4 regions of the Variovorax sp. 01T432 genome follow, and region 1 is predicted to be linked to each of the others. Evidence: predicted binding sites of a transcription regulator. Region 1 holds the regulator's gene; each other region holds the start of a gene.
The links. Region 1 encodes FNR, which switches genes on or off when oxygen is low (the NO sensors DNR and NnrR bind a similar motif). Its sites were predicted from a motif close to TTGATNNNNATCAA; they were not measured.
Positions count from the first base shown of each region.

Region 2: a site for FNR is predicted at 3,671-3,684, ahead of AC1DNF_RS22770 (cytochrome C). Genes of this name have one in related genera too.
Region 3: a site for FNR is predicted at 3,945-3,958, ahead of AC1DNF_RS22810 (TraR/DksA family transcriptional regulator). Genes of this name have one in related genera too.
Region 4: a site for FNR is predicted at 4,301-4,314, ahead of AC1DNF_RS22910 (universal stress protein). Genes of this name have one in related genera too.

Region 1 is NZ_JBFTPS010000084.1:10,273-17,908, reverse strand. Features, by position in the region: gene ccoS (cbb3-type cytochrome oxidase assembly protein CcoS) at 1-126, shown strand, start outside; gene ccoN (cytochrome-c oxidase, cbb3-type subunit I) at 194-1,633, shown strand; gene ccoO (cytochrome-c oxidase, cbb3-type subunit II) at 1,644-2,270, shown strand; gene AC1DNF_RS33680 (cbb3-type cytochrome oxidase subunit 3) at 2,282-2,419, shown strand; gene ccoP (cytochrome-c oxidase, cbb3-type subunit III) at 2,429-3,361, shown strand; gene ccoG (cytochrome c oxidase accessory protein CcoG) at 3,385-4,833, shown strand; gene AC1DNF_RS33665 (FixH family protein) at 4,852-5,118, shown strand; gene fnr (fumarate/nitrate reduction transcriptional regulator Fnr) at 5,126-5,866, opposite strand; gene hemN (oxygen-independent coproporphyrinogen III oxidase) at 5,964-7,382, shown strand; gene AC1DNF_RS33650 (sulfite exporter TauE/SafE family protein) at 7,385-7,636, shown strand, end outside.
Region 2 is NZ_JBFTPS010000033.1:3,306-10,941, forward strand. Features, by position in the region: gene groL (chaperonin GroEL) at 1-328, opposite strand, end outside; gene AC1DNF_RS22740 (hypothetical protein) at 351-734, opposite strand; gene AC1DNF_RS22745 (hypothetical protein) at 745-1,155, opposite strand; gene AC1DNF_RS22750 (universal stress protein) at 1,344-2,165, shown strand; gene AC1DNF_RS22755 (sensor histidine kinase) at 2,293-2,997, shown strand; gene AC1DNF_RS22760 (hypothetical protein) at 2,994-3,323, opposite strand; gene AC1DNF_RS22765 (YgaP family membrane protein) at 3,418-3,612, opposite strand; gene AC1DNF_RS22770 (cytochrome C) at 3,808-4,212, shown strand; gene AC1DNF_RS22775 (efflux transporter outer membrane subunit) at 4,209-5,600, shown strand; gene AC1DNF_RS22780 (HlyD family secretion protein) at 5,609-6,679, shown strand; gene rbbA (ribosome-associated ATPase/putative transporter RbbA) at 6,679-7,636, shown strand, end outside.
Region 3 is NZ_JBFTPS010000033.1:14,588-22,223, reverse strand. Features, by position in the region: gene AC1DNF_RS22835 (PHA/PHB synthase family protein) at 1-373, shown strand, start outside; gene AC1DNF_RS22830 (BON domain-containing protein) at 473-1,126, shown strand; gene phbB (acetoacetyl-CoA reductase) at 1,126-1,848, shown strand; gene adhP (alcohol dehydrogenase AdhP) at 1,894-2,925, shown strand; gene AC1DNF_RS22815 (zinc-dependent alcohol dehydrogenase family protein) at 2,931-3,920, shown strand; gene AC1DNF_RS22810 (TraR/DksA family transcriptional regulator) at 4,032-4,406, shown strand; gene AC1DNF_RS22805 (adenylate/guanylate cyclase domain-containing protein) at 4,611-5,642, shown strand; gene AC1DNF_RS22800 (FAD-binding oxidoreductase) at 5,615-6,973, opposite strand; gene AC1DNF_RS22795 (class I SAM-dependent methyltransferase) at 6,963-7,636, opposite strand, start outside.
Region 4 is NZ_JBFTPS010000033.1:34,147-41,782, forward strand. Features, by position in the region: gene AC1DNF_RS22895 (bifunctional aminoglycoside phosphotransferase/ATP-binding protein) at 1-770, shown strand, start outside; gene mgtA (magnesium-translocating P-type ATPase) at 792-3,323, opposite strand; gene AC1DNF_RS22905 (hypothetical protein) at 3,350-3,559, opposite strand; gene AC1DNF_RS22910 (universal stress protein) at 3,701-4,237, opposite strand; gene AC1DNF_RS22915 (trypsin-like peptidase domain-containing protein) at 4,377-5,780, shown strand; gene AC1DNF_RS22920 (hemerythrin domain-containing protein) at 5,863-6,447, shown strand; gene AC1DNF_RS22925 (hypothetical protein) at 6,549-6,938, shown strand; gene AC1DNF_RS22930 (epoxide hydrolase family protein) at 7,165-7,636, shown strand, end outside.

The sequences.
Region 1 (7,636 bases):
TTCCTCCTGATCCCGTTCTCGGTCGTGCTCGTGCTGCTGATCCTCGGCGGTCTGTGGTGGGCGGTGGACCGTGGCCAATTCGACGACGTCGAGCGCGAGGGCGAGCGCATTCTCCGCAACGATTGATCTGCGTCAACACGCCGGGCACGCCGCGCCGGGACACTCGTCCCAGTTCAATGATGAAGGCTCGACGATGCAAGCACCCAACCCCCCCGCAGCTGTCTACAGCGACACCGTTGTGCGCCAATTCGCCATCATGTCGGTGGTCTGGGGCGTTGTCGGCATGCTGGTCGGCGTGATCATCGCCTCGCAGCTGACCTGGCCGGAACTCAACTTCGGCATCCCCTGGCTCAGCTACGGGCGGCTGCGGCCCCTGCACACCAACGCGGTGATCTTCGCCTTCGGCGGCTGCGCGCTGATGGCCACCAGCTTCCACGTGGTGCAGCGCACCTGCCAGGTCCGGCTGTTCATGCCGGCGCTGGCCTCCTTCGTCTTCTGGGGCTGGCAGGCCGTGATCGTGGCCGCGGCCATCAGCCTGCCCCTGGGCTACACCAGCGGCAAGGAGTACGCCGAACTCGAATGGCCGATCGATATCGTGATCGCCGTCGTCTGGGTCGCCTACGCCGTCGTCTTCTTCGGCACCATCGGGCGGCGCAAGGTACGGCACATCTACGTGGCCAACTGGTTCTACGGTGCCTTCATCATCGCGGTGGCGCTGCTGCACATCGTCAACAGCGCGGCGGTTCCGGCCGGCTGGATGAAGAGCTACTCGGCCTACGCGGGCGTGCAGGACGCGATGGTGCAGTGGTGGTACGGCCACAACGCGGTCGGCTTCTTCCTCACCGCCGGCTTCCTCGGGATGATGTATTACTACATCCCCAAGCAGGTCGGCCGTCCGGTGTATTCGTACCGGCTCTCCATCGTCCACTTCTGGGCGCTCATCTTCACCTACATGTGGGCGGGCCCGCACCATCTGCACTACACGGCGCTGCCCGACTGGACCCAGTCGATCGGCATGGTGTTCTCGCTGATCCTGCTGGCGCCGAGCTGGGGCGGGATGATCAACGGGATCATGACGCTCTCGGGTGCCTGGCACAAGCTGCGCACGGACCCGATCCTGCGCTTCCTGATCGTGGCGCTGTCCTTCTACGGCATGGCGACCTTCGAGGGTCCGATGATGTCCATCAAGACCGTCAACGCCTTGTCCCACTACACGGACTGGACCATCGGCCACGTGCATGCCGGCGCCCTCGGCTGGGTCGGCTTCATCACGATGGGCTCGCTTTACTACCTGATTCCCCGCCTCTACGGGCGCACCGAGATGTACAGCATGAGGGCGATCGAGACGCACTTCTGGATGTCCACCATCGGCGTCGTCCTCTATATCGCCGCCATGTGGATCGCCGGCGTCATGCAGGGCCTGATGTGGCGCTCCATCAATGCCGACGGCACGCTCACCTATACCTTCGTCGAAGGCGTGAAGGCCACCTATCCGTACTACATCGTGCGCCTGGTCGGGGGCGTGCTCTACCTGAGCGGCATGCTGCTGATGGCATGGAACGTGTGGATGACGGTGATCTCGGGCCGCTCGGTGCGCGCGCCCATCCCCATGCCCGCCGTCGCCACCGCCTGAGGAAGACCCCATGAGTTCCAGCAATCCCAAGACCGGCTTCTCGCACGAGAAGATCGAGACCAACAACGCCCTGATGATCGTGCTGATCCTGCTGGTCATCGCCATCGGCGGCCTGGTGGAGATCGTGCCGCTGTTCTTCCAGAAGTCGACCACCGAGCCCATCACCGGCCTGCAGCCGCCCACCTCGCTGCAGGTGCTGGGCCGCGACATCTACGTGCGCGAGGGCTGCTACAACTGCCACTCGCAGATGATCCGGCCCTTCCGCGCCGAGACGCTGCGCTACGGCCACTATTCGGTGGCCGGCGAGTTCGTCTACGACCATCCCTTCCAGTGGGGCAGCAAGCGCACCGGCCCCGACCTGCACCGCGTCGGCGGGAAGTACAGCGACGAGTGGCACCGCATCCACCTCAACAACCCGCGCGACGTGGTCCCGGAGTCGAACATGCCGGCCTATTCGTGGCTGGAGAAGGCGCCCCTCGACGGCGACGAGGCCGCCGCCCACATGCGGGCCCTGCGCCGTGTCGGCGTGCCCTTCACCGATGCGCAGATCGCCGCGGCGCCGGCCGACGTCAAGGGCAAGACCGAGATGGACGCGCTGGTGGGCTACCTGCAGTCGCTCGGGCTGACACTCAAGTAAGGAGCGAAAAGATGGACATCACCACCCTGCGGATCATCGCCACGCTGGCCTCGTTCGCCACCTTCATCGGCATCATGGTCTGGGCCTTCTCGCGCCGCAACGCGAAGGGCTTCGATGAAGCGAGCCGCCTGCCATTCGAACAGGACTGAGAGCACACCATGAGCGATTTCTTCAGCGACTTCTGGTCGAACTACGTGACCATCGTCTCGCTCGGCAGCATCCTGTTCTGCGCGCTGCTGCTGTGGCTCATGGCGCGCGCGCCGGCCGCGAGCAGCCCGGACAACACCACCGGCCACGTCTGGGACGAGGACCTGCGCGAGGCCAACAACCCCATGCCGCGCTGGTGGGTGGGCCTGTTCGTGATCACCATCGTCTTCGGCCTGGGCTACCTCGTGGCCTACCCGGGGCTCGGCAGCTACAAGGGCCAGCTCGGCTGGAGCACCGAGGGCGAGTACGCCAAGGATCTCGCGGCCGCCAAGCGCGAGCTTGAGCCTGTCTATGCCGGGTACGCCGCCATGCCCGTGGAACGCGTGGCCGCCGAGCCCGCGGCGATGGCGATCGGCGAGCGCCTCTTCCTCAACAACTGCGCCCAGTGCCACGGCTCCGATGCGCGCGGCGGCAAGGGCTTTCCCAACCTGACGGACAACGACTGGCTGCATGGCGGCACGCCGGAGAAGATCAAGGAGTCGATCACCCTGGGCCGCACCGGCGTGATGCCGCCGATGGCCGAGGCGGTCGGAACGGCCGAGGACGTGAAGAACGTCGCCAACTATGTGCTGAGCCTGTCGGGCAGTTCGCACGACTCGGTGCGCGCCGGCCTCGGAAAGGCCAAGTTCGCCGCCTGCGCGGCCTGCCACGGCATCGGCGGCGTCGGCAACACCGCCATCGGCGCGCCCAACCTGTCGGACAAGATCTGGCTGCACGGCTTCGGGCAGGACGCGATCGTCTCGATCATCAACACCGGCAAGACCAACCAGATGCCAGCGCAGCAGGGCCGCCTGAGCGAGGCGCAGATCCATGTGCTGGCCGCCTATGTGTGGGGCCTGTCGAACAAGCCCGGCGCCGCTACGCCCGTCGCCGCAACGCCCTGACTGAGATGCCACCCGAGACAAGGATGACCGATTCCACGCCCGTCAAGACCCGGCCCGCGCGCCGGGTGATACCGATCGCCGCGGCCACGGCGCCCGAGGGCGGCGGCGGTCTCTTCGCCGCGCAGGAAAAGATCTACACCCGCACCGTGCGCGGCGTCTTCGCGCGCTGGCGCTGGGGCATGGTGTTCCTGACCCAGCTTCTCTTCTATGGGCTGCCCTGGCTCGAATGGGGCCAGCGCCAGGCGGTGCTGTTCGACCTGGCCTCGCGGCGCTTCTACATCCTCGGGCTGGTGCTCTATCCGCAGGACCTGATCTACCTCACCGGCCTGCTGGTGGTGTCCGCGCTTTCGCTCTTCCTGTTCACCGCCGTGGCCGGACGCCTGTGGTGCGGCTATGCCTGCCCGCAGACGGTCTACACCGAGATCTTCATGTGGGTCGAGCAGAAGATCGAAGGCAGCCGCATCGCTCGCATGCGGCTGGACGAGGGGGAATTCTCGGTGGAGAAGCTGGTCAAGAAGTGGTTCAAGCATCTGGTGTGGCTGGGCATCGCGATGTGGACCGGCTTCACCTTCGTCGGCTACTTCACGCCGATCCGCGATCTGGGCATGGAATTCCTGCAGACGCGCATGGGTTCCTGGGAAGTCTTCTGGGTCTTCTTCTACGGCTTCGCCACCTACGGCAATGCGGGCTTCATGCGCGAGCAGGTCTGCAAGTACATGTGCCCCTATGCCCGCTTCCAGAGCGCCATGTTCGACCGCGACACGCTGATCGTCAGCTACGACGCCGAGCGCGGCGAACCTCGCGGTGTCCACGCCAAGGGCACCGACGCCCGGGCCCAGGGCCTGGGCGACTGCATCGACTGCGACCTGTGCGTGCAGGTCTGCCCGACCGGCATCGACATCCGCAAGGGGCTGCAGTATGAGTGCATCGGCTGCGGTCTTTGCGTCGACGCCTGCAACACGGTGATGGACAAGATGGCGACACCGCGCGGCCTGATCCGCTATGCCACGCAGAACGGCATGGCCGGCCACTGGACGCCCAGGCAGGTGCTGCGCCGCGTGCTGCGCCCGCGCGTGCTGATCTATACGAGCCTGCTGGCCGTGCTGTGCATCAGCCTGCTCACGAGCCTGGTGGTGCGCACGCCGCTCAAGGTGGACGTGGTGCGCGACCGCGGCTCGCTCGCCCGCATCGTCGAGGGCGGCGCGCTCGAGAACGTCTACCGGCTCCAGATCATGAATGCGACCGAGAAGCCGCAACGCTACAGCATCGAGGCCAGCGGCCTCCCGGGCCTGAACGTCTCGCCGGCCGGGCCGGTGGAGGTCGGTGCCGCCCAATCGCGCTGGGTCGCGGTGCGCCTGCAGCTGCCCTATGGCAGCACGCCGGCCGGTTCCCACAACGTGTATTTCGATGTGCGCTCGGCCGACGGCCGCGCGCGCGTGTCGGAGAAGGCCACCTTCATGGTGCCTCGCTGAGTCACAAAAGGAGAAGAGATGAAAGACGCAGAAGAATCACAGGCCAGGAGCGGACCCTGGTGGTCCTACCCACTGGTCTGGATGGTATTCGGCGGCCCCGCGGTCGTCGTCGTCGCCGGCCTCACGACGCTCTGGATTGCCGTGAAGATGCCCGATCCGGTGATCGCGGCGGACTACTACCGCCAGGGCATCGAGATCAACAAGACCCTGGCCGACAAGAAGCTGATGCCCGCCCTGGCCGGGCGCAACCACGCGGCGACGCCGGCGGCCGACCTGGCGCCCTGAGCGCCGCTCAGCAGTTCGCCGGATTGACGATGCGCTGCAAGGCGTCGGGGTCCACGATGCGCAGGTTGCGGTGCTGGACTTCGACGATGCCGTCCTCCGCGAACTTCGACATCGCGCGGCTCACGGTCTCGAGCTTGAGCCCGAGATAGCTGCCGATCTCCTCGCGCGTCATGCGCAGGACGAGTTCGGAGCGCGAGAATCCGCGCGCGTGCAGTCGCTGCACGAGGTTCAGCAGGAAGGCGGCCAGCCGCTCTTCGGCCCGCATGCTGCCCAGCAGCAGCATCACGCCGTGCTCGCGCACGATCTCGCGGCTCATGACCTGGTGCACATGGCGCTGCAGCGTGGGGACTTCGCGCGACAGCGTCTCGATGCGATCGAAGGGCATCACGCAGACCTCGGCGTCCTCCAGCGCGACGGCGTCGCAGCTGTGGCGGTCGTTGACGATGCCGTCCAGCCCGATGATCTCGCCGGCCATCTGGAAGCCCGTGACCTGGTCGCGCCCGTCCTCGCTGGTCACGCGGGTCTTGAAGACGCCGGTGCGGATCGCGTAGAGGGAGGTGAAGCGCTCGCCGTTGCGAAACAGGGTCTCGCGCCGCGCGACCTTGCGCCGCGTGGCGACGAGGTTGTCGATGCGCTGCAATTCGTCCGGGCTCAGGCCGCTCGGCATGCAGAGGTCGCGCAGGTTGCAGTTCGAGCAGGCGACCTTGATATGTTCGGTTTTCATTGACTTGGTCGTGGTTTGCGCGATTGTCCAAGCGCGCACCTGAGGGAGGATTGACGCACGTCAAGGATCGCGGGGCATGCCGGCGCCATAGTGGGCCATTTCCAGTGTCCAGAGCCTCTTCATGCTTCCAGCGCCAGTCATCGCCATTCCCGCGCCGTCCTCGCCGCTGCCGTCGCCCGCCATGCTGCGGCGCCTCGACGTGCCCGGCCCGCGCTATACCTCCTATCCCACCGCCGACCGCTTCGTGGAGGCGTTCACCGCGCAGGACTATGCCCACGCCCTGAGACTGCGCTGCACGGCCGGCGCGCGGGTCCGCCCGCTGTCGGTTTATGTGCACATCCCGTTCTGCGAGTCGCTCTGCTACTACTGCGGCTGCAACAAGATCGTGACCCGCCAGCGCGGCAAGGCGCGCGAGTACCTGAACTACCTCGCGCGCGAAGTGGAGCTTCAGGTGGAGCAGCTCGGCCGGGGCGCCGTCGTCAGCCAGCTGCACCTGGGGGGCGGCACGCCGACTTTCCTGGAAGACGCGGAGCTGCGCGAGCTCATGGCGCTTCTTCGGTCCGCCTTCACGCTGTCGCCGGAGGGCGAGTACGCGATCGAGATCGATCCGCGCACCGTGGACGCCGATCGCCTCGCGGTGCTGGCGGAGCTTGGATTCAACCGCCTGAGTTTCGGCGTGCAGGATTTCGATCCGGAGGTCCAGAAGGCCGTCCACCGCATCCAGCCCGCGCAGCAGGTGTTCGACCTGGTGGCGGCCTCCCGGCGGCTGGGCTTCTCCTCGATCAACGTCGATCTCATCTACGGACTGCCGCGCCAGAGCACGGCCTCCTTCGACCGCACGCTGGCGCAGATCTGCGAGTTGCGTCCGGACCGCATCGCGCTCTATGCCTACGCCCATCTGCCAGAGCGCTTCAAGCCGCAGCGGCGCATCGCGGCCGAAGACCTGCCGGAGGCGGCGGTGAAGCTCGGCATGCTCTCGCGCTCGATCGCGGCCTTCACGGCGGCCGGCTATGTCTACATCGGCATGGACCACTTCGCGCTGCCCGACGACCCGCTCGCCGTCGCCAAGCGGCAGGGCCGGCTGCATCGCAACTTCCAGGGCTACAGCACGCACCCCGACTGCGACCTGGTCGCCATCGGCGTCTCGGCCATCGGCCGCGTGGGCGCCACCTACAGCCAGAACGCCAAGACGCTGGAGGAGTACTACGACCTGCTCGACCAGGGCCGGCTGCCGGTGGTGCGCGGCCTGGCGCTCACGCGCGAGGATGTGCTGCGGCGCGCGGTGATCATGGCGCTGATGTGCCAGGGCCATCTGGACTTCGAATCCTTCGGGCTGGCGCACCTGGTGAACTTCAGGGATCACTTCACGCCCGAGTTCGCCGCCCTCGGTCCGCTGGTGGCGCAAGGGCTGGTGCGATTGAGCGACCACGACATCGAGGTCACGCCGACCGGCTGGTTCTTCGTGCGCGCCATCGCGATGGTGTTCGACCAATACCTCCAGGCCGACCGCAACCGCACGCGCTTCTCGCGCATCGTCTGATCATGCAGGCGGCGCTGGTCGGAACCGCGCTCCTCATGGGGCTGGCCGGCGGGCCGCATTGCGTCGCCATGTGCGGCGCCGCGTGCGCGGGCGTCATCCGCATCGTGCGCGCGCCGGCCGGCGGCGGGGTCGCGGCGCTGCCCGGCGCGGCACGTGCCTTGCCCGCGTCCATGGTCTTCCACGCGGGCCGAATCGCTGGCTATTCCGCCGCCGGCGCCGGCGCGGCCGCCGCCTTCCAGGGACTCGGATTCGCC
Region 2 (7,636 bases), on a different contig from region 1:
CGGCGGCCAGGTACTTCAGGCCCTCCTGGATCATCGAGTGCGCCAGCACGGTGGCGGTGGTGGTGCCGTCTCCGGCCATCTCGCTGGTGCGGGCCGCAACCTCGCGCAGCAGCTGGGCGCCCATGTTCTCGAAGCGGTCCTCCAGCTCGATCGAGCGAGCGACCACCACGCCGGAGTTCACGATCTGGGGCGTGCCGAACTCGCTGTCGATGATCACGGTGCGCCCGCGCGGGCCCAGCGTGACTTTCACCGCGTCGGCGAGCGTGTCGACGCCGCGGCGGATCTTGTCGCGTGCCTCTTCGCGAAAAAGCAGTTTCTTGACGGTCATGATGGTTGATTTCCTCAGGGCTTCATTCCTGTGCGGCGCGGCTGGTGATGCGGTCGAGCCTGGCGTAGAACTGATGGGCCAGGGCCACCAGCTGCGCCTCGGTCGGATGGGCGACGGTGTCCCAGCCGACGATCTGCGACATCAGGGCGGGGCGATGCTTCTCGACGTAGCGGCGGAAGGCGGCCTGCGCGAGGTTCGGCGCGGTGACCAGGACTTCCTTGATGCCGGTCAGCGCATCGCAGACGCTGCCGAAGAAGGCCTCCTCGGTGCGCGCGGCGCCGCCGGGCTGGCGCGCGTCCGGCGGATGGGCATAGAGGTTGTGGACCCGCATGCGTTCGGGCGGGTCGAGGCGCACCAGGTGGGCCTCGCGATGGTCGAGCCAGAGGACGGCACGGAAGATGGACATGAAGCGCTCCCTATTCCTGCGACCAGTAGAAGACCGCCTCGACGGCGCCGCGCTCGATGTGCACGGTCCGGGTCTGCGTGCTGCCCGCGTAGGTGGCGCTGACCCGGTAGGCGCCGGGGTCGAGGTGCACATAGAACAGCGGCCCGGTGTCCCGATAAGGGCCGAAGGAGGCCGCGCGGCCTGTCCCCTCGATCGTGACGGAGACGCCCGTGAGATAGGCGCCGCTGCGCGCCTCGGCGAAGGTCAGCCGCAGGTTGTAGAGGTCCCGTGTAACCTGCATCGCCTGCTGTTCCTCGTTGCCGATGCCGCCGTTGGTGCTGGCGCCCGGCGCCAGCACGACGGGCGCCGCGAAGGCCATGCATGCCGGGAGGGCGAGGAGAATCAGAGCGCCGCGGCGCCAGAGCTTGCGCAAGTTCGTCATTTCGGGCTCCCCAAGTGATGAAGGCACTTTAAGAAGCGCGCGAGGCCGCGGTATTGCGCCTTGTCAAGGATCGGGCGCGCGACCGGGCGCGTGCCGCCGCGATCCAGCTGGCTTGACCTCGGACAAACCGGCCGCGTCCGCGCGGGGCTAAGGTGCGGGCATTCACCTCATTCCCTGAAGGAGCATCCATGCAAAACCCCAGATCGATCCTGTTGCACCTGGACAGTTCGCCGCGCGCGGCGGAGCGCGTCAAGGTCGCTCGCCAACTGGCCGAAGCCTTCGATGCGGAGGTGACCGGCGCGCCGTGCACGATGTCCGCCCTGATGCGCTATCCCTTCGCGCTGGAGGGCGCGGCCGAAGCCGTGGCCATCATGCAGGACCTCGACAAGGAATGCCGCGACAAGGCGTATGCCACCTTCATGAAGGGCAGCGAAGGCTCGACCCGGATGCACTGGACCGAGCCGGCGAGCGACGCGCCCTGGGGCTTCGCGCGCCGGGCGCTGTACGCCGACCTGATGGTCCTGGGGCAGCGCGATGCGGACGACCCGCAGGCGAGCGAATTGCCGGTCGATTTCCTTCCGAGCCTGCTGGTCGAGAGCGGCAAGCCGGCGCTGATTCTTCCCTACGCCGGCCCCGTCAGCCCGATCGGCCAGACCGTGCTGGTGGCCTGGAAGGAGACACGCGAATCCGCGCGCGCCGTCTCGGCCGCCTTGCCATGGCTGCGCACCGCCCGGCGGGTGGACCTCGTGAGCTACGGCGAGGACGCCGGGAAAGCGCTTCACGATCTGCAGGCGTACCTGAAGATCGAGGGCGTACAGGCCACGGCCCATCCGGGCGGGCCCGAAACCGGCGACGCGGGCGCCAATCTCCTGTCGCTGACATCCGACCTGGGTTCGGACCTCCTCGTGATGGGCTGCTATGGCCACAGCCGCGCGCGCGAATGGGTGCTCGGCGGCGTCACGCGCTCGATCCTGGAGTCGATGACGCTGCCGGTGCTGATGTCGCATTGAGGCGGGGCTCGTGTGAGCCTTTGTTTCGGCTCGCTCGAATCGTTGACATGAGTCAATAAGTTCGTGTGCGGCACGATCGATGATGAGTCCGAGCCCGCTGCGGGCCACGATTTCTGAGGAAAGCCGAATGAAGATCGATCTCGTCACTGTCCAGAACAGGACGCAGCCATGGGCAGAGCGGGAAACCGAGTTGCAGCGGGTCCGGGAGCAGGAGCGTGCGCACCTGGCGCGCGAGCTTCATGATGAGCTGGGCGCGATCCTGACGGCGGCCAAGCTCGACGTCGCGTGTCTCAGGTCACGCCTGGGCGGCGAGCGGCCCGAGATCGCGCAACGCCTCGAACACCTCTTCAGCACCCTCAACCGGGGCATGATGCTGAAGACCTCGATCGTCGAGGGCCTGGCGCCCCCGCTGCTCGAAGATTCCGGCCTGGCGGCGTCGCTGGAAGACCTGGCAAGCGATTTCGCCTTCACCTCCGACGTGGCCGTCTCGACCAGGCTGGAGGATGTGCTGATCGGCGATCCTGGCCGGCTCGTCGCGTATCGCCTCGTCCAGGAGTGCTTGACGAACATCGCCAAGTACGCCTGCGCCACCCAGGCGCAAGTGCTGCTGGTCGACTGCGGACAGGACACGATGGTGTCCGTCTCCGACAATGGTGTCGGCTTCGATGCCAGCCAGTTGTCATCGTCGCGGCATGGCTTGTCGGGAATGCGTGAGCGCGTCGAACTCTGCGGCGGAACGCTCACTGTGAGTTCCAGCCCGGACAAGGGCGCGCGGATCGTCGCGATGCTGCCCAAGCAGGCTCCCGCGCCCGGCGCGAGCGCCGCTTCCTAGGCGGGGCCCTTGCGTGCAATCCGGCGCGCAAGAAAGGTCATCATGCGTCGTTTCGGCCGTCGCGCGGGCGCCTCCGCGGCCGGAAGGCCGGCATCGGGAACGGCTTCGCGGCGCAAGGCCAGCATGCGCTGTCCACGCGGCGTGATCTCGAACACCGTGGCGGGGTCCTGCCGCGCGCAGTCGTCGCAATCGACGTGAACGCAGGGGATGAACGCCCGGATATGACCCGCGGCTTCGATCAATCGCAGTTTCTCGATCTCGGCCCGGTCGACAATGACGAGCGGAAGCTTCGCGTCCGCAAGCTTCTGCAGCAGTTGCGCCACCATCGCGCGTCTCCTTGTCTCTGTTTGTCTCCAGCCGTCTGCGGCCATTCGCGGGCACGAACTCAGCGCGCGAGCAATGCGCTGCTGCCTCGCGGCTTCACGGCGCTTCTCGCGAGCAGGTGCTGAATCCGAAGAGTGAATAGGCCGGACATCTCGAGGCCAGCCCGGTGATCAGGGGCACCACGCCGATATAGCCCCAAGGGCCGATCGTCCCGGCGATGGCAAGCCCGATCAGCAAGACCCCCACGGCAATCCGCAAGGTCCGATCGGCGGTTCCGACATTGGCTTCCATGATTTCTCCTCGCAAGACGCAATGAAATACATCCTGCGCGCGCGAGGGGGCCCTGGTGTTGAGGTGGATCAAGATTTCATGCCGCGGCGCCGCGCATGTGGCGCCCGGCCAGCCGCTCTTCCCGGCGCTTGCGCTAGGTCAACACCGCGGGCCCGCCGCCGGGTCATGCTGAGTGCCCGGTCGAAGGAGTTGATCATGTCGCCCATTTCCCAGAATCCAAGAACCGGCGCGCTGATGCGGCCGTTGCGCCAGCGGCACGCCGTCATGCTGGCGGCATTGCTGCTGCTCGGCGCGCTCGCGCCGCTCTCCTCGCCGAGGGCGCAGGCACGCGGCGAGTTGCTGTATGCCACGCATTGCATCGCCTGCCACACCGCGCAGATCCATTGGCGCGACAAGAAGCTCGCCACCGACTGGGACAGCCTCAAGGCGCAGGTGCGGCGCTGGGACGAGGCCGCCTCCCTGCGATGGAACGACGACGACGTCCTCGAGGTGACGCGCTATCTGAACGAGAGCTTCTATGGCTTCCCGCCGCCCACGGGTCCGGTCGGCGTGATGGGGCCCGCCGTGGATGAGGGGCGCGCAGGACTGCGCCGAAAGTGAGTCGGCCTGCCGTCATCAGCCTGGCGCTTGCGCTGTCGTGCGGCTGTGCTTCGATGGCGCCGCCTGACGATCTGCCGCCGCTGCCGGTGGCCTCGCGTTTCGACGATGTTGCCGCCACACAGGCACCCGAAGCGGCGGCCCCGGGTTGGCAGATCTACTTCATCGACCCCCGCCTGCGCGAGTTGATCGCGCTTGCCCTGGCGAACAACCGCGACATCCGCAGCGCCGTGGCGCGGGTGGAGGAAGCCCGCGCCGCCTGGGGCATCCAGCGCGCGGACCGCCTGCCGATGCTCTCCGCGCAGGCGGGCCTGGACCGGTCCCGAGTGCCCGCCGATCTCAACCTGACCGGGCAGCCGCTGGTCGCCAGCCAGTACCAGGCCGCGCTCGGCATCAGCAACTGGGAGCTGGACCTCTGGGGCCGCGTGCGCGACCTCGACCGGGCGGGGCTGGAGAGCTTCCTGGCCACCGACGCCGCGCGCCGCGCCGTCCTCGTCGGGCTGATCGCGGAGGTCGCCAACGGCTACCTCGCATTGCGCGAACTCGACGAGCGCATCGCGCTGGCGCGCCACACGACAGAGACCCGGGCGGAGAGCCTGCGCATCTTCAGCCGCCGGCTGGAGGTGGGCGCGGCCTCGCGCCTGAGCGTCACGCAGGTCGAGACGCTGCTGTCGCAGGCCCAGGCGCTGGGCGCTCAGCTCGAACAGGCGCGCGAGGCCCAGCTGCATGCGCTGACGCTGCTGGTCGGGGCGCCCGTGGATGCGACGCCCGCACCCGGGCGCCTGGACGAACAGCCCCTGTTCGCGGAAGTGCGCGCGGGGCTGCCTTCGGACCTGCTCGCCGGCCGGCCGGACATCATCGCCGCCGAGCATCAACTGAAGGCCGCGAACGCGAACATCGGCGCCGCGCGCGCCGCCTTCTTCCCGCGCGTGACGCTCACGGCGGCTTTCGGCACGGCGAGCGCGCAGCTCGATGGCCTGTTCGCGACAGGCAGCGGCGCCTGGACCTTCTCGCCGGCCATTTCGCTGCCCATCTTCGACGGCGAGCGCCGCCGCAACAACCTCAGCGTGGCCGAGGCCCGGCGCGATCTGGCGGTGGCCGGCTACGAGAAGGCCGTGCAGGTCGCCTTCCGCGACGTCGCGGACGCCCTGTCGGCGCGCCGCTGGCTGGCCCGGCAGCTGACCATTGCCCGGCAGGCCCTGGCGGCGCAGACGGAACGCGCCCGGCTCTCGCAGCTGCGCTACGACAGCGGCGCCTCCGGCTTCCTGGACGTGCTGGATGCCCAGCGCGACCTGCTGGCCGCCGAACAGCAGCTGGTGCAGACGCGCCGCGCCCTGCTGAGCACCAGCGTGGCGCTCTATGCGGCCCTCGGCGGAGGGCCCTCCCCATGAAAACCGACATGAAGATCCCGCCCCGCAAGACGCTCATCCTCGTCGCACTCGCGCTCGCCCTCGGCGGCGCGAGCCTCTATGCATGGCAGGCGCTGCGGCCGAACGGCCCGGGCGAGGGTTTCGTGAGTGCCAACGGGCGCATCGAGGCCACCGAGGTCGACGTCGCCACCAAGCTCGGCGGCCGCGTGCGCGACATCCTGGTGGACGAGGGCGACTTCGTCAGCGCCGGGCAGATGCTCGCGCACATGCAGGTGGAGACGCTCGAAGCGCAGCGCGACGAGGCGCGCGCCCATCACCAGCAGACCATCGCCGCGGTGGCGAGCGCCGAGGCCCAGGTGGCGGTGCGCGAGAGCGACCGGCAGGCGGCCCTGGCGCTGGTGGCGCAGCGCGAGAGCGAGCTCGACGCGGCGCAGCGGCGGCTGCGGCGTTCCGAAACGCTGGCGCGCGAGGGCGCGTCCTCGCTGCAGGAACTCGACGATGACCGCGCGCATGAGCGAAGCGTGCGGGCCGCGCTGGTCGCTGCGCGCGCGCAGGTGGAGGCGGCGCGGGCGGCTGTCGTCGCGGCCCGGACCCAGGTCGCGGGCGCGCGCTCGGCCGTCACGGCCGCCGAGGCCACCGTCGCGCGCATCAAGGCCGACATCGACGACAGCGCGCTCGTCGCGCCGCGCGACGGCCGCGTGCAGTACCGCATCGTCCAGCAGGGCGAGGTGCTGGCGCCGGGCGGCAAGCTGCTGAACCTGGTGGACCTCTCCGACGTGTACATGACCTTCTTCGTGCCCGAGGCCGTCGCCGGCGCGCTGGCGCTGGGCAGCGAGGTGCACATCGTGCTGGACGCCGCGCCCAGCTACGTGATCCCGGCCGAGGTGTCCTTCGTCGCCAGCACTGCCCAGTTCACGCCCAAGACGGTGGAGACGGCGAGCGAGCGCCAGAAGCTGATGTTCCGCGTCAAGGCGCGGATCGACCGCGAACTGCTGCGCAAGCATCTCAAGCAGGTCAAGACCGGGCTGCCGGGCATCGCCTGGATCAAGCGCGATGCGAAGGCCGCGTGGCCGGACGCGCTGGCCGTGCGGGTTCCCTGATGGCGCAGGCCGCCGCCGGCCCGGATTGCGTCGCCCGCCTCGCCGGCGTCGCGCTCCACCATGGGCGCACGCTCGCACTGGACGGCATCGACCTGGAGATTCCGGCCCGCTGCATGGTGGGCCTGATCGGGCCCGACGGCGTGGGCAAGTCGAGCCTGCTCGCGTTGCTGGCCGGCGCGCAGGCCATCCAGGAGGGGCGCATCGAGGTGCTGGGCGGCGACATGGCGAGCCTGCGCCACCGGCAGACGGTGTGCCCGCGCATCGCCTACATGCCGCAAGGGCTGGGCCGCAACCTCTACCCCACGCTCTCGGTGGAGGAGAACCTGCAATTCTTCGGCCGCCTGTTCGGCCACGGCGCTGCCGAGCGGCGGCGGCGCATCGACGGGCTCACCGGCACCATGGGACTGCGGCCCTTCCTGTCGCGCCCGGTCGGCAAGCTCTCGGGCGGCATGAAGCAGAAGCTGGGCCTGTGCTGCGCCCTGATCCACGACCCGGATCTGCTGATCCTGGACGAGCCCACCACGGGGGTCGATCCCCTGTCGCGCGGCCAGTTCTGGCAGCTCATCGACCGCATCCGCGGCGAACGCGCGGCGGCCGGCACGCCGCTGAGCGTGGTGGTCGCAACGGCCTACATGGAGGAAGCCGAGCGCTTCGACTGGCTGATGGCGATGGATGCCGGCAAGCTGCTGGCCACCGGCGCACCGGCCGCGCTGCGCGCGCGCACCGGCACGGACTCGCTCGAAGCGGCATTCATCGCGCTGCTGCCGCAGGAAAAGCGCAGGGAGCATCGCGCCGTCGTCATACCGCCCCTGGTCGACGCGGGCGAGGACGGCGTCGCCATCGAGGCCCGCGGGCTGACCATGCGCTTCGGCGACTTCGTGGCCGTGGACCATGTCGACTTCCGCATCCGCCGCGGCGAGATCTTCGGCTTCCTGGGCTCCAACGGCTGCGGCAAGT
Region 3 (7,636 bases), on a different contig from region 1:
GCCGATCTTCGCCGTCGGCACCCGGACGGACCATGTCGCGCCCTGGCGCTCCGTCTACAAGATCAACCTGCTCTGCGACACGGAAATCACCTTCGTCCTCACCGACGGCGGCCACAACGCGGGCATCGTCAGCGAACCCGGCCACCCGCATCGCCACTACCAGATCCTGCGCCGCGCCGCCAATGCGGCCTACGTGCCGCCGGAGGCCTACCTGGCGCGGGCCGAGCCTGTCCAGGGGTCCTGGTGGCCCGCGTTGCAGCAGTGGCTGGCACGGCATTCCGGCCCGCGCCGCAAGCCGCCCCGCGCGCGCGACGCGTCGCCGGCCCGCACGCCGCTGTGCGACGCGCCGGGGACCTACGTCATGACGCGCTGAAGACAGGTGCGTCGTCGCCTCTTGATCCAGCGCAACGCTCGCCGCCCCTGCCCTGCCTACAGTGGTTCGATGCGTTCAATCCTCCATGAAAGGCAGCACATGAAATCCGATGCTCAACTGAGAAGCGATGTCGTGGCCGAACTGAGCTTCGATCCCGCGGTGACCGCCACCGACGTCGGCGTGATCGTCAAGGATGGCGTGGTCACGTTGACCGGCCACCCCGCCAGCTACGCGGAGAAATTCGCCATCGAGCGCGCCGCCCAGCGCGTCAAGGGCGTGAAGGCGCTCGCGATCGAGATGAACGTGAAGCTCGCGGCCGGCTACGAGCGCACCGATGCCGACATCGCGATGGCGGTGGAGCGCGCGATCGAGTGGAACGTCCTCGTGCCCGACGACAAGATCCACCCGATGGTGGAAAAGGGCTGGGTCACCCTCAGCGGCGAGGTCGAGTGGGAGTTCCAGCGCCGCGCCGCGGAAGGCGCCGTGCGCAACCTGCTGGGCGTCACCGGCGTCACGAATCTCGTCATCATCAAGCCCAGGGTCACGCCGGCCGACGTCGAGAAGAAGATCCAGGAAGCCCTCGAGCGCCAGGCCGATCGCGAGGCCCGCCACGTCGAGGTTTCCGTCGCCGGCACCCAGGTCACGCTGCGCGGCAAGGTCAGCTCCTGGGCCGAGCGCAAGGCCGTCCAGGGCGCCGCATGGTCGGCGCCGGGCGTGGCCAGCGTCATCAACAACCTGCTGGTCGAAGCCTGATGACGCGCGTCGCATTGGTCACCGGCGGCACCGCCGGCATCGGGGCGGCCACGGCCGAAGCCCTGCTCGCCGCGGGCTACCGCGTCGCCTCCAACTATGGAAGCAACACCCAGGCCGCCGAAGCCTTCGGCGCGCGCACGGGCATTCCCACCTTCGCCTGGAATGTCGCCGACCCGGTGGCCTGCCGCGAAGGCGTGGCCCGGGTGGAAGCCGCGCTCGGCCCGGTCGAGGTGCTGATCAACAACGCCGGCATCACGCGCGACGCGATGCTGCACAAGATGAGCTTCGAGCAGTGGCGCGAGGTGCTCGACGTCAACCTGGGCGGCTGCTTCAACATGTGCCGCGCCGTGATCGAGGGCATGCGGGAGCGGCGCTTCGGCCGCATCGTCAACATGGGCTCGGTCAACGGCCTTTCCGGCCAGATGGGCCAGACCAACTATGCCGCCACCAAGGCGGGTCTCATCGGCTTCACGAAGTCGCTCGCCCTGGAAGGCGCGTCGCGCAACATCACCGCCAACGTGATCGCGCCCGGCTACACCGACACGGCCATGGTCGGCGCGGTGCCCGCCGATGTCATGGCGCAAATACTCAAGACCATTCCGATGGGCCGCCTCGCGACCCCGGCGGAGATCGCGCGCAGCGTGGTGTTCCTGGCCGCCGACGACGCCGGCTTCATCACCGGCATCACGCTGTCCGTCAACGGCGGCAAGTACCTGCCCTGACGGCCGGTCGCCGCTTCCCTTTTCCGCCCCCCTGGAGTCCACACCATGCAGATGATGAAAGCCGCCGTCGTCCACGCCTTCGGGCAACCCTTGCAGATCGAGGAAGTCCCCGTGCCCGAGGTGCCGCCGGGCCAGGTGCTGGTGAAGGTGGCCGCCTCCGGCGTCTGCCATACCGATCTGCACGCCGCCAGCGGCGACTGGCCCGTCAAGCCCACCCTGCCCTTCATTCCCGGCCATGAGGGCGTGGGCCACGTCGCGGCGGTGGGCGCCGGCGTCAAGGACATCAGGGAAGGCGACCGCGTGGGCGTGCCCTGGCTGCACACCGCGTGCGGCCACTGCGAGCACTGCATCACCGGCTGGGAAACCCTGTGCGACCAGCAGCAGATGACCGGCTACACCGTCAACGGCGCCTACGCCGAATACGTGCTGGCCGATCCGGGCTACGTGGGCCACCTGCCGGCGAATATCGGCTTCACCGAGATCGCGCCCGTGCTGTGCGCGGGGGTCACGGTCTACAAGGGCCTCAAGGTGCTGGAATGCAAGCCGGGCGACTGGGTGGCGATCTCCGGCGTCGGCGGCCTGGGCCACCTGGCGGTGCAGTACGCCAAGGCGATGGGCTTCCACGTCGCCGCCGTCGACATCGACGACGAAAAACTGAAGCTGGCCCGGAGCGTCGGCGCCGACATGGTGATCAATGCGGCGACGCAGGACCCCGTGCAGGAGATGCAGAAAGCCATCCGCGGCGCGCACGGCGTGCTGGTGACGGCCGTCTCGCGCAGCGCCTTCGCGCAGGCGCTGGGCATGCTGCACAAGCGCGGCACCATGTCGATGGTGGGCCTGCCGCCCGGCGATTTCGCGCTGCCGATCTTCGACGTCGTGCTCAATGCCAAGACCGTCCGAGGCTCGATCGTCGGCACCCGCAAGGACCTGCAGGAGGCCCTGGCCTTCGCCGGCGAGGGCAAGGTCCACACGGTGTGCAGCGAAGACCGGCTCGACAACATCAACGCGGTGTTCGACCGGATGCGCGAAGGCCGCATCGAAGGCCGCGTGGTGATGCGGATGACCGCCGAGGACTGAGCCCCATGCGCGCCATGGTGCTGCACGCCGCCGGCCAGGCGCTGCGGATGGAGGAGCGCCCGCTGCCCGAGCCCGCCGCCGGCGAGCTGAGGCTGCGCGTCCTCGCCTGCGCGGTCTGCCGCACCGACCTGCATGTGGTCGACGGCGACCTGCCCCTGCCCGTGCTGCCGATCGTGCCGGGCCACGAGATCGTGGGCCTCGTGGAGGCGCTGGGCGCGGGCGTCGGCACGCATCGCGTGGGGGACTGCGTCGGCGTGCCATGGCTCGGCCACACCTGCGGCCACTGCGCCTTCTGCGACAGCGGCAGGGAGAACCTGTGCGATGCGCCGCGCTTCACCGGCTATCACCGCGACGGCGGCTTCGCCAGCCACGTCGTCGCCGAGGCCGCGTTCTGCCTGCCGCTCGGCCAACTGGCGCGGGACCCGGCCCACGCCGCGCCCCTGATGTGCGCCGGCCTGATCGGCTGGCGCTGCCTGAAGGCGGCGGGCGCCGATGCCCGGCGCCTGGGCCTCTACGGTTTCGGCGCCGCGGCGCACCTCATCGCCCAGGTCGCCACTGTCCAGGGGCGGCGGGTGCACGCCTTCACGCGGCCGGGCGATGGCGCCGGCCAGACCTTCGCGCGAAGCCTCGGCGCCGTGTGGGCCGGGGGCTCCGACGAAGCGCCGCCCGAGCCCCTGGACGCCGCGATCATCTTCGCGCCGGCCGGTGAGCTCGTGCCCGCGGCGCTGCGCGCGGTGCGCAAGGGCGGAAGGGTCGTGTGCGGCGGCATCCACATGAGCGACATTCCCAGCTTTCCCTATCGGCTGCTCTGGGAAGAGCGGCAGATCGTCTCGGTCGCCAACCTGACGCGCGCCGATGGCCGCGAATTCCTCGAACTGGCACGCGCGCATCCCCCTCGCATCCACATCAGGACCTACCCGCTGGCCCAGGCGAACGAGGCCCTGGCGGACCTGCGTGCCGGCCGCGTGGAAGGCGCCGCCGTCCTGCTGCCCTGAACGCGGCGTGGCGCGCGGCCCGCATTGACGCAGGTCAAGGCCGGGCAGGCATCCGGGAGCGACGATCGATACCGTCCTTCCCATTCCAATTCCTCTTCACCGAGCCTCCCCATGAAACATCTGACCGCCGCCGACCGCGAGGCACTTGCGGAACAACTTCGCGTCATGAAACGCGCGGTCCTGGACGAAATCCGGGGCACCGCGGTCCAGTTGGACGCCACCATCGAATCGACCGGCGCCGAGGTTCGAAACCATGCCGACGAGGCCGCGGACGAACGCTTGGACGACGTGCGCTTTGCCGAGATCGAGATCGACCGCACCAGGCTCCACGACATCGAGCAGGCCGAGCAGCGCATGGCCAAGGGCAGCTATGGCGTGTGCGCCGATTGCAACGAGGAGATTCCGCGCGAGCGCCTGATGGCGCAACCGATCGCCATCCGCTGCGCCGCCTGCCAGAGCGCCGCCGAAGCCCGGCATCGCCACTGAGCGGGATCGGCTCTTCGAAGCTCGCGTGCAATGCCGCGCGAGATGCGGATTCGATGCGCCAGGCGCCAATGGACGGCGCGAGATCGAGGCCGCGCGGTCCGATGCAGGCGTGCGCCGTGGTGCCATTAGACTCGCGGGCAGATGACCGCCACACTTTCCGCCGTCACGCGCGAGCGGCTGCGGCACTTCATGCGCATCATCCGCATGGCCGCGGTCATCGGTGCGGGCGTCGGTGCAATCTACGGCGCCGCGATTGCCGGACCGGGCGCTCGCTCGCTGCTCGTTGCCCTGCTGATCTCCGTACCGATCGGTGTCATCGACGCGCTGCTCACGGCTTCATGGATCGCCGGCATCGAGATCTTCCTGCTGCCTCGCGCTTCGATGCGATGGCTCGACGCGCTGCCGTTCGCTGCGGTGTTGATCCTGAAGACGCTTGCCTACGGCGCGATCGGTGGGGCGGTCCTCACCGGGCAGCCGGGAGAGCGCCTGTTGGGCGTCGTCACCGTCTATAACGCGCGCACCGGGCTGATTGCGGTCTGCCTCTCGCTCGTGGCCGTCGCCGTCGTGGTGATGATGTTTCAGGCCGCGGGCCTCGTCGGCTACCGGACCTTCATGGCTCTTCTGCTCGGAAAGTATCGCCGGCCCTACGCCGAGCGGCGCTTCTTCCTCTTCGTCGACGTGGTGGGCTCGACCGCGATCGCCGAGCGGCTCGGAGCGCTGGAGGCACATCGCTTCCTTGCCGCGGTGTTTTCGGCGGTCGCCGAACCGATCGAGCTGTGCCGCGGCGAAATCTACCAATACGTCGGCGACGAGATCGTCATCACCTGGGTCGAGGCCGATGGCGTTGCCGATGCGCGGGCGTTGCGCTGCTTCTTCGCGATGCGCGCGGCGCTCGCCGCGGACGCGAGCCGCTTCGTCCAACGCTTCGGCGTGCAACCCACACTGCGTGCGGCGCTGCATCTGGGCGAGGTCATCGCCGGCGAGGTCGGCCAGGTGCGCCGCGCGATCGTCTTCCATGGCGACGTCATGAACACGACCGGGCGCCTCGAACAGGCGACCCGCGAAGTCGGATGCTTCTTCATCGCATCGGCCGAAGCGCTCGCCTCCCTGGTTCCGCCGCCCGAGATCCGTATCCATGACCTTGGCGCGCTGGCGCTGCGCGGACGAATCGAGCCCTTCCATGCGTTCTGCGTCGACATACAGGCACATCAGACGCGGCGCACGCACTTGTCGTAGAGATGCAGCGCGCGGCCCTCGGGGTCGTACCTGGCCTTGAGCGCTTCGTAGCGCGTCATCCCATAGGCGCGGTCGAACTCCTCGCGGGTGAAGAAGCAGTCGGAATAGAGCGACTTGATCCCGCCCGGGCGCATCACCTCCTTCTCGACCAGGCGATTGAAGTGCCCGGGCTCGAGCGGCCGCGTGTCCCGCACCACGTCCCAGAAGCCGAAGTTGACGTAGAGTGTGCCGGGCTTGAGCGGGTACAGGCTGAAGGCGCCGTCGCCGAACGGCGCGCGCACCGGGCAGATCCACACCGGCAGGATGCCGGTCGTGGCCGAGAGGAAGGCCAGGAATTCCGCGGCGCGGGCGATCGGTATGTCGACATCCTGGATCACCGACTCCCGGTACACGCCGCGCCAGCCGGCCACGAGCCGGTTCAGACCCCAGCGGGAATTCCAGCGCATCAGGCGGGTGTAGGTGCGCGAGTTCAGCCGTTCGCGGCCGAGCAGGCGGCGCACCAGCGGGTACTGCGCGCCGAAGTTGCGCGAGCACCAGAACCAGTCGGTGTCCCAGCGCCAGATGTAGTCGCGCGCGCGCAGGTCGTCCTCGGACTTCTCCAGCAGCGAACGGTAGTAGATGTGCTCGAAGCCGTAGTCGCTCGGCGACGGCGCATCCGGCACGAAGCGGGCGACATTGAGCACCAGCGAGCCCGGGCCGAACACCACGCCGTCGAGGAAATCGGCGTCGCCCTCGGCATATTCGGCCAGGGCCGCGAAGAAGGCCTCCGGACGCGAATAGCGCAGGTGCTTCACATGCACGCAGGGCTTGACGGGCAGCGTCTTGAGCACCAGCCGCAAGGCATAGCCCAGCGAGCCATAGGAGTTGGGAAAGCCGAAGAACAGCGCGCGATGCTCGTTGCGCGGCGTGCAGGTGACGATGTCTCCGCCCGGCAGCAGCACGTCGAGCTCGCGCATCGTGTGGTGCACCAGCCCTTGGTGGAACGACGTCGCCTCGATGCCGACCCCCGCCACCGCCCCGCCCACCGTGATCGTCTTCAGCTGGGGCACGACGGCCGGCATCACGCCGTGCGGCAGGGTCGCGTCCACCAGCGCCTCGTAGCTTGTCAGGCCCTCGACTTCCACGGTGCCGGCCGCCGTATCGACGGCGATGACGTGATCGAATTCGCTCAGGTCGAGGCGCCGCTTGCTGCCCTCCTGCCGGTCCCTGAAGAGATTGGATGTGCGCTTGGCCAGCCCCAGCGGCGCGCCGGCCTCGTTCGCCCCGCCCTGTCGCAGCGCCGCCAGCAGGCGGCTCCTGCGCTCGGCGTGGCCGCCGGCTTCAGCCGACATACAGTCCGGCCCGCGTCATCGGGTAGTTGTCGCGCGTGACGTTGCCCTTGCTGAAGACGATCTGGAACAGATGCGTGTAGCCCGCCGGCGAGCGGAACATCTCGGCGCATCCGATGAGGTACGTGCGCCAGATGCGCCGGAAGCGCTCGTTGAATCGCAGCGGGTCGAGCGCGTGGATGGCGTCCCAGCGTTGCTCGAACCGCTCCGCCCAGGCGTCGAGCGTGGGGGCGTAGTGCCGCCGAAGGTTCTCGACGTCGACGACCTCCAGCCCTGCGCGCTCCATCTCCACGATCGTGTCGGCCAGGCTGGGTATCCACCCGCCCGGAAAGACGTGCTTGCGGATGAACAGCTCGGTCTCATAGCGGCCGACATGGCCGATGAAGTGGAGCATGCCCAGCCCGCCCGGCTTCAGGAAATCGGCGTGCGCCTGGATGACCTCGGCCAGCTGGTCGCGGCCCGCATGCTCCAGCACGCCGATCGAGACCACCTTGTCGTACTGCGCGTCGACATCGCGGAAATCCGCCTCGCGCACCTGGAGGCTGGCCTCCAGCCCGCGCCGCGCGATCTCGCCGCGCAGCCAGTCGACCTGCTCGGTGGTGGTGTTGACGCCGGTGCCGGTGGCGCCGCGGGTCTGCGCCGCGCGGAACATCAAGCCGCCGAAGC
Region 4 (7,636 bases), on a different contig from region 1:
AGGCCGACCTGGCCTTTCGCTTCCTCGACGCCTACCTGCAGCACAGCGGCGACTACGCCGGGGTGCCCGTGCTGCGCTTCTACGAGGTGTACCGGGCGCTGGTGCGGGCGCTGGTCCACGGACTGCGCGCGCAGTCCGGCGCAGACCCCTTGGCCACTCCCGCACCCGACTATCTGGCCTGTGCCCGACAGTTCACGACGAATGTCGATGTCCTGCCACGGCTCTTGATCACCCATGGCTTGTCCGGCTCGGGCAAGTCGACGGTCGCGACGGAACTGCTGGCCGCGGCGGGCGCGATTCGGGTCCGATCGGATGTGGAGCGCAAGCGGCTTTTCGGGCTGGGCGTGCTGGAACGCTCGGCCGACCAGGCGACGGACATCTACACGCAAGAGGCGACGCGCCGCACCTTCGATCGGCTGGCGGCGTGCGCGCGAACGGCGCTCCAGGCGGGCTACCCCGTGATCGTCGATGCCGCCTTCCTGCGCCGCGCCGAGCGCCGGGCCTTTCGCGCGCTCGCGGCCGGGCTGAGCGTGCCCTTCGCGATCCTCGATTGCCGCGCCGGCGAAGCGCTGTTGCGACACAGGGTGCGCGCGCGCGCCGCGGATGGAGGCGATGCCTCGGAGGCGGACCTGGCGGTCCTGGAGCGCCAGATCGCCACCCACGAGCCGCTGGACGACGACGAGCGCGCGCTCGCGCTGGAGGTTGCCACCGAGCAGCCGGTGGATGTCGCGGCGCTGTGCGCGCGCTGGCTTGCCGGGCGTCGCGGCTGAAGGCGCGCGACGCGGCGGCATCTATCGCCTCGCGTGCTCCCTGACATGGCGGAAGAAGACCCTCTTCACGCCTTCCACCAGCGCCAGATACGCCAGCAGCATGCCCGCCAGCCAGGCGAAGAAGATGGCGGGCGGCGCATCGAATCCCAGCACCGGACCCAGGCGCGAGAAGGGGAGCGCCAGGGCGACGAGGACGACCGCGAGCGAGGCCGCCGCCAGTGCGGGCGCAGGTCGGCTTGCCCACAGGCTGCCCCGCGTGCGGATGATGAAGATGACCAGTACCTGGCTCACCAGCGACTCGATGAACCAGCCGGTGCGAAACAGCGTCGGGTCGGCATTCAACACCCGCAGCAGGACGTAGAAGGTGAGGCCGTCGAAGAGCGAGCTGATGAGCCCGAAGCACAGCATGTACTTGCGGATGAAGGCCATGTCCAGCGCCCGCGGCTTGCGCAGATCGCCGGCATCGACGCGGTCGAGCGGGATCGCCGCCTCGGACAGGTCGTAGAGCACATTGTTCAGCAGGATCTGCGCCGGCAGCATGGGAAGGAAGGGCAGGAACAGCGACGCGCCCGCCAGGCTCAGCATGTTGCCGAAGTTGGAGCTGGTGCCCATCATGATGTACTTCATGACGTTGCCGAAGGTGCGCCGGCCCTCCAGCACACCCTCGTGCAACACGGCCAGGTCATGGTCCAGCATGATCATGTCGGCCACTTCGCGCGCCACGTCGACGGCGGAGTCCACGGTCAGGCCCACATCGGCCGAGTGCAGCGGCGGCGCATCGTTGATGCCATCGCCCAGGTAGCCGACGACATGGCCGCGCGCCTTGAGAGCCAGGATGATGCGGTTCTTCTGCGCCGGGTTGACGCGGCAGAAGAGCGTCGTGCCGTTGACGCGGGCGCGCAGCGCCGCGTCGTCCATGGCGGCGATCTCCCGCCCGGTGAGCGTGCCCTTGACCGGAATGCGAAGCAGCGCGCACAGGTGCTGGGTGACGAGCTCGCTGTCGCCGCTGACGATCTTGACAGCCACGCCGCTCCTGGCCAGCGCCGCCATGGCGGCGCCGGCGCCCGCCTTGGGCGGGTCGATGAAGGCGGCGAAGCCGGCGAAGACAAGATCGCTCTCGTCGCGCACGTCGGCGTGCGCGTGGGCGGCGGGCACCTCGCGCCAGGCCACGCCCAGCACACGCAGGCCCTCGCGCTCCAGCGCATGGCACCGGTCGCGCAGGCGTTCGCGCGCGGCTTCGTCCAGCGGCGCGCGCGCCTGGCCTTCGTTCTGTTCGCAGGTGCCGCACAAGCCGAGCACGTCGTCCGGCGCGCCTTTCACCACCAGCCAGCGCGCGGCGCCGTTGTCGACCAGCACCGAGACGCGGCGGCGCTCGAAATCGAAGGGCACTTCGTCGACCTTGGTCCATGCGCCGGGAGCGAGCGGGGCGGCGGCGAGGATGGCCTCGTCCAGGGGACTCTTGAGGCCGCTCTCGAAGACGCTGTTGAGGTGCGCGAGCATCAGCACGCGCTTGGCCTCGGCGCCGTCGGCGTCGACGCAGCGCTCGAGGCTGATCTTCGCCTCGGTCAGCGTGCCGGTCTTGTCCGTGCACAGGACGTCCATGGCACCGAGGTTCTGGATCGCGGACAGCCGCTTGACGATGACGCGACGCCGCGCCATGCGGATCGCGCCGCTCGACAGCGTCACCGAGATCACCATCGGCAGGAGTTCGGGCGTCAATCCGACGGCGAGGGCGACCGCGAACAGGAAGGAGTCCAGCAGGGGGCGGTGCAGCAGGACGTTGACAAGCATCACGAACAGGACCAGCAGCAGCGTCACCCTCATGATCATCAGACCGAAGCGGTGCGTGCCGATCTCGAAGGCAGTGGGCGGCGGCTCGGCCAGGACGCTGTGGGCGACTTCGCCGAGCGCCGTGCCTGGCCCTGTCGCGGCGACCCGCACGCGCGCGCTGCCGCTGATGACGGTGCTGCCCATGAAGACGGCGTTGGTCGCCTGGCGCAGTTCTGTGGCATCGGCCGCCACTTCGCCCGGTCGCTTCTCGACCGGATACGACTCGCCGGTCAGCAGGCCCTGGTTGACGAAGAAATCCCGAGCCTCCAGCACGCGGCCGTCCGCCGGCACACGGTTGCCGGCGGACAGCAGCACGATGTCGCCGCGCACCACCTCGGCGATCGGGATGTCCGTCGCCCGCCCGCCGCGCATCACGCTGGCACGCAAGGTGACGGAGGCGCGCAACTTGTCGGCGGCACGGCCGGCGCGGTGCTCCTGGACAAAATCCAGTGTCACGCTGAGCAGCACCATTGCCATGATGATCGCGACATTGGCGATGTCGCCGCTCAGGGCGGAGAAGGCGCTCGCCGCCAGCAGGATGAGGACGAGCGGATTGAGAAAGCGACGGGTGAACTGGACGAACAGCGATCGCGCCTGGCGTTGCTCGAAAGTGTTCGGACCGTCCTTCGCCAACGCCTCCCGCGCCTGCGCGTCGGTGAGTCCGGTGACGGCCGGGGTGTCGGCCGGCGTGCCGGCCCACCACGGGGGCGCCGGGCTATCCACCTCGCGCGCCCGCGACTTCGGCGGATTCAGTGAGATCCGCGGGGCCGCACATCCGGCCATTGGACTTCCATCCCCATGACCGCTCGCGCATACAGGTAGTTGTCGCGCGCCCGTTCGGAAAGAGCGTCCATGTCGACATGGCCGATCGCGTCGCATGGAAAGACGTAGCCGCGATGGGCGGCAGCGAGCGGGCGGAAGAGAAGTTCATAGCCAGTGGATGCCGGGGAAGCGATCATGACGGTCTCCTTTGTGCGCCCTGCTTCCTCAAGGACATTCGGAGGAACGGTGATGGCGCCCCTTCAATCTAGGCGCCCCGCGTGACCGCACAGTCAATGCATCGCATCGGCCGGAAACACTGTGTCAACCAGCCGTGTCTCTTATTCGAACGCGAGCGCGCCCGAGGGCAGGTGGACGTGAATCGGCTTGTCTGCCTTCTCTTCCTTCTCCGCCTTTTCTTCGGCCTTGACCTCCGGCGCGCGAATCAGCAGCACCGGCACGGGCGAGAAGCGCAGGATGTGCTCCGCGCTGCTGCCGAGGACCAGGCGTCCGACGCCACGGCGGCCGTGGGTGCCGAGGACGATGAGGTCCGCGGGCCACCGGCTGGCCTCGGCCGTGACCAGTTCGTGGACCGAGCCGTCGAAGCTGTCGTGCAGCACCGTCTCGACTTCGACGCCCGCCGCCTCGACGGTGGCCTTGGCTTCCGCCAGCAGCCGGGCACCGCTCTCGCGCAGCACCGTCAGCCAGTCGCCGGCATAGCCCGCGTAGGCATCCATGCCGAGGGCGAACGAGAGCTCGTCGATCACATGGAACAGCCGGAGCTTGCCGTGGGTCAGCTTGGCCAGGCGAATGGCCTCGTCCAGGCCGCGGTTGGAGGTCGAACTTCCATCGACGGGAACAAGAATCCGCTCGTACATGACACGCTCCTTCAGGTGCAGGTTGAAAAGCATCCAGTATGAAAAGGGAGGGGTCGCGGCGGCTTGACATGGCTCAAGCCAGCGCGACGGAGGCTCGGCCACCATCAGCGCTTTCAGGACTTGCAAGGAAGGCAAGCGCATGAAGATTCGACTGCCTGCCCGGCGCGCCTTGACCGGCCGCCTCGCCGTCCTGGCGTTGGCGGGGTGTGCGCTCGTTGCGGCGGCCGCGCCTTCATGGTCGGGCGAGCCGGGGTGCCTGAATCGGCCGGAATCCGGGAGGCGGGGCGTCGATTTCGTCACGGCGGTCGCGCGCCAGGCGCCGGCAGTTGTCGGGGTGTTGAGCATCGAGGCAGCCGGCGACGCGCGAAACGGCGAGGAAGCACCGACGCCAGACCCGTACAGGGCCGAGGCGGGCCGTTCGTCCGCCTCGGGCTTCGTCCTGAGCAGCGACGGGCTCGTCCTCAGCAGCGCGCATGCGGTGGCCGGGGCGCAGGAGATCGCGGTCGTTGTCCCAGACGGGCGGCGCTTTCCGGCCGAACTGGTCGGGCTCGACCGGCACACCGATGTTGCGCTGTTGAAGATCGCGGCATCGAACCTGCCCGTGGCCGCGATCGGCAGCAGCGCGCGGCTGTGCCCCGGTGAATGGGTGGCCGCGCTGGGCGCGCCCTTCGGCTTCGACAACAGCGTGACCGCCGGCGTGGTCAGCGCCAATCCGCGTTTTCTCCCGGATGGCGGCGGGGTGCCGCTGATCCAGACCGACGTGGCGCTCAATCCCGGCAATTCGGGCGGACCGCTGCTCGACGAGCGGGGCGAAGTCGTCGGGATGAACTCGATGATCTATTCGGCCGACGGCGGGTATTTCGGCGTTTCCTTCACGCTGCCGATCGACCTGGTCATGCGCATCGTTGCCGAACTCCGCTCGAACGGCCGCGTGACGCGGGGACAGATCGGGGCGCGGATTCAAGCGCTGACGCCGGAACTCGCTCCGGCCTTCGGCCTCGAGCGCGCGTCGGGGGCCTTGATCGTCCGGGTCGATCCGGCGGGGCCGGCCGCGCGCGCCGGGCTGCGCAGCGGCGACGTCGTGCTCTCGGCCGACGGCGCCGCCGCGATGCCCGCCCCCGAGATCCAGGAGCGCGTTTCCGCCGCGCGGCCCGGCAGCTCGATCGCGCTGCGGATCTGGCGCCGCAAGGTGCTGCTGACGGTGACGGTCGTGGTCGCCGAGAGCGTGCCCGACCTTCCTCCGCGCATCGTCGCGCCGGCAAGCATGCCCGAGCCGCGCCTGGGGCTCGGCCTGCTGGAGCGCTCGCCCGGGCAGGGGATCGGATCGATCACGCCGGGCCTGTATGTGCGGACGGTGTCCGGGCCGGCGGAGCGCGCGGGCATCCGCTTTGGCGACATGCTGCTGGCCGTCAACGACGTGGGCGTCGCCCGCATCGCGGACCTCGACGCGGCCCTTGCCTCCTTCGCGGATGCGCAGACGCTGGCCCTGCTCATCCGGCGGGGCGCGGCGACGCGTTTCGTCCCGGTGGAACGCGGGCATTGAGGAAGACCGCTCTCTCTTGATCTCCGACAAAGCGGCAAGCGGCCGGCGGTGCGAGGCTACGGGCTTCAACCTGGAGACCCGCATGACGCATGCCACCATAAAGATCATTCGCGACGAACACTCGGCCCTCTCGGCCATGCTTCGCTCCATCCTCCTGCTGCTCGCCCAGCATCGCAGGGAAGGCACGCTGCCCGACTTCGGCGCCTTGCGGGCCATGCTGTTCTACGTCGACGAGTTTCCCGAGAAGCGGCACCACCGCAAGGAGACGGAACTGCTGTTCCCGAAGCTGCGCGCGCGCACGCCGCTGTCGCGCGAACTGCTCGACCGCCTGGACGACGACCATGCGCGCGGGGAGCGCCGCATCCGCAATGTCGAGCACGCGCTGCTTGCCTTCGAGATGATGGGCGAATCGCGCCGCGAGGTCTTCGAGAAGGCCGTCGAAAGCTATGTCGACTTCTATCTCGCGCACATGGCCCTGGAGGAGCGGGAGATCCTGCCCCTGGCCGAGCGGATGCTGACGGAAGACGATTGGGCGGAACTCGACGCCGCATTCCTCACCAACCGCGACGCGCTGGCTGGGCAGGAGCCTGAGGCGGAATACAGCGCGCTTTTCACGCGCATCGTCAATGCCGTGCCCGCGCCGATCGGGCTGGGCGCGGCGCACTGACAACGTTTGGCCGGCGCGCGTGCATTAGTTCGTGCGGCCGCGAGCGCGCGCGGCTACGATGGTGCTCCCGGACGCTGCACTGTTCGGGAAGGGCAGGGGACATGAACACGCACGTACAACTGGGTTTGGCCGCATCGGTCGCTGTCGCGGGCATTTGCCTGTCAGGGATTTCCCTGGCGGCGCCGGCCGCGGATGTGGCGAGTTCGGGCGAGCAGCTGGAGGCGGACTACCGCGTCATCGCCGCGCGCTGCGGAACGCCGGCCTTCGAGAAAGCCTTCTTCAAGAGTTCGCGCGCCGCCGTCGCGGCCGGACTCGTCGCGAAAGGCCGCGATCCGGTGCTGGTCGAGAAGACGATCACCTCGCTGCGGCGCAGCCCCTTCGTCCTGGTGGCGGCGTCGGCGGACTGCCCCGCGCAACTGGAGCGGCTGAGGGATATCCAGAAGAGCAGGGCCGGCGCTCGCGGCAAGCCGCGCGTGTCGCAGGCGAGGTAGCGCCTCGATCTTGTGGCGGCGCGAAGCAGCAGTCGCGTCGCCCCTCGGTCTGCACTCGTCCGCCAATCCGCGGGCGACAGGATCTTCCTCACGCGATGGACCGCGGTGGCTCATACCAAGGTATCGGCCGACACCATCGTGCAATGGACCGGCACCACCTCGTTTGATTTGATTCGCTGTGCGCATCGCGCATCGATCGAACCAATTTTCAAACAAGGATTCGTTCATGACCAAGTCCTCATTCTTCAGCCGGCGCGACTTCGTGGTCGGTTCGGCAGCCGCGCTTTCCGCCCCCTTGATCACCTTGACCTCCCCGCCCGGCTTCGCCCAGGAGGCGAGTCCCCAGCCGGCCATTCGTCCGTTCCGTGTGAGCTACCCGCAGGCGGATCTGACGGACTTGCGCAGGCGCATCACGGCAACGAAGTGGCCGGAGCGCGAAACGGTCGCCGATGCATCGCAAGGCGTGCAGTTGGCGACGACGCAGGCGCTCGCACGCTACTGGGCAGGCGCCTACGACTGGCGCAAGTGCGAGGCCGGACTGAATGCCTGGCCGCAGTTCATGACCGAGATCGATGGGCTCGACATTCATTTCATTCATGTCCGTTCGAAACACAAGAATGCACTTCCGCTCATCGTCACGCACGGGTGGCCCGGTTCGATCATCGAACAGCTGAAGATCGTCGGGCCGCTGACGGATC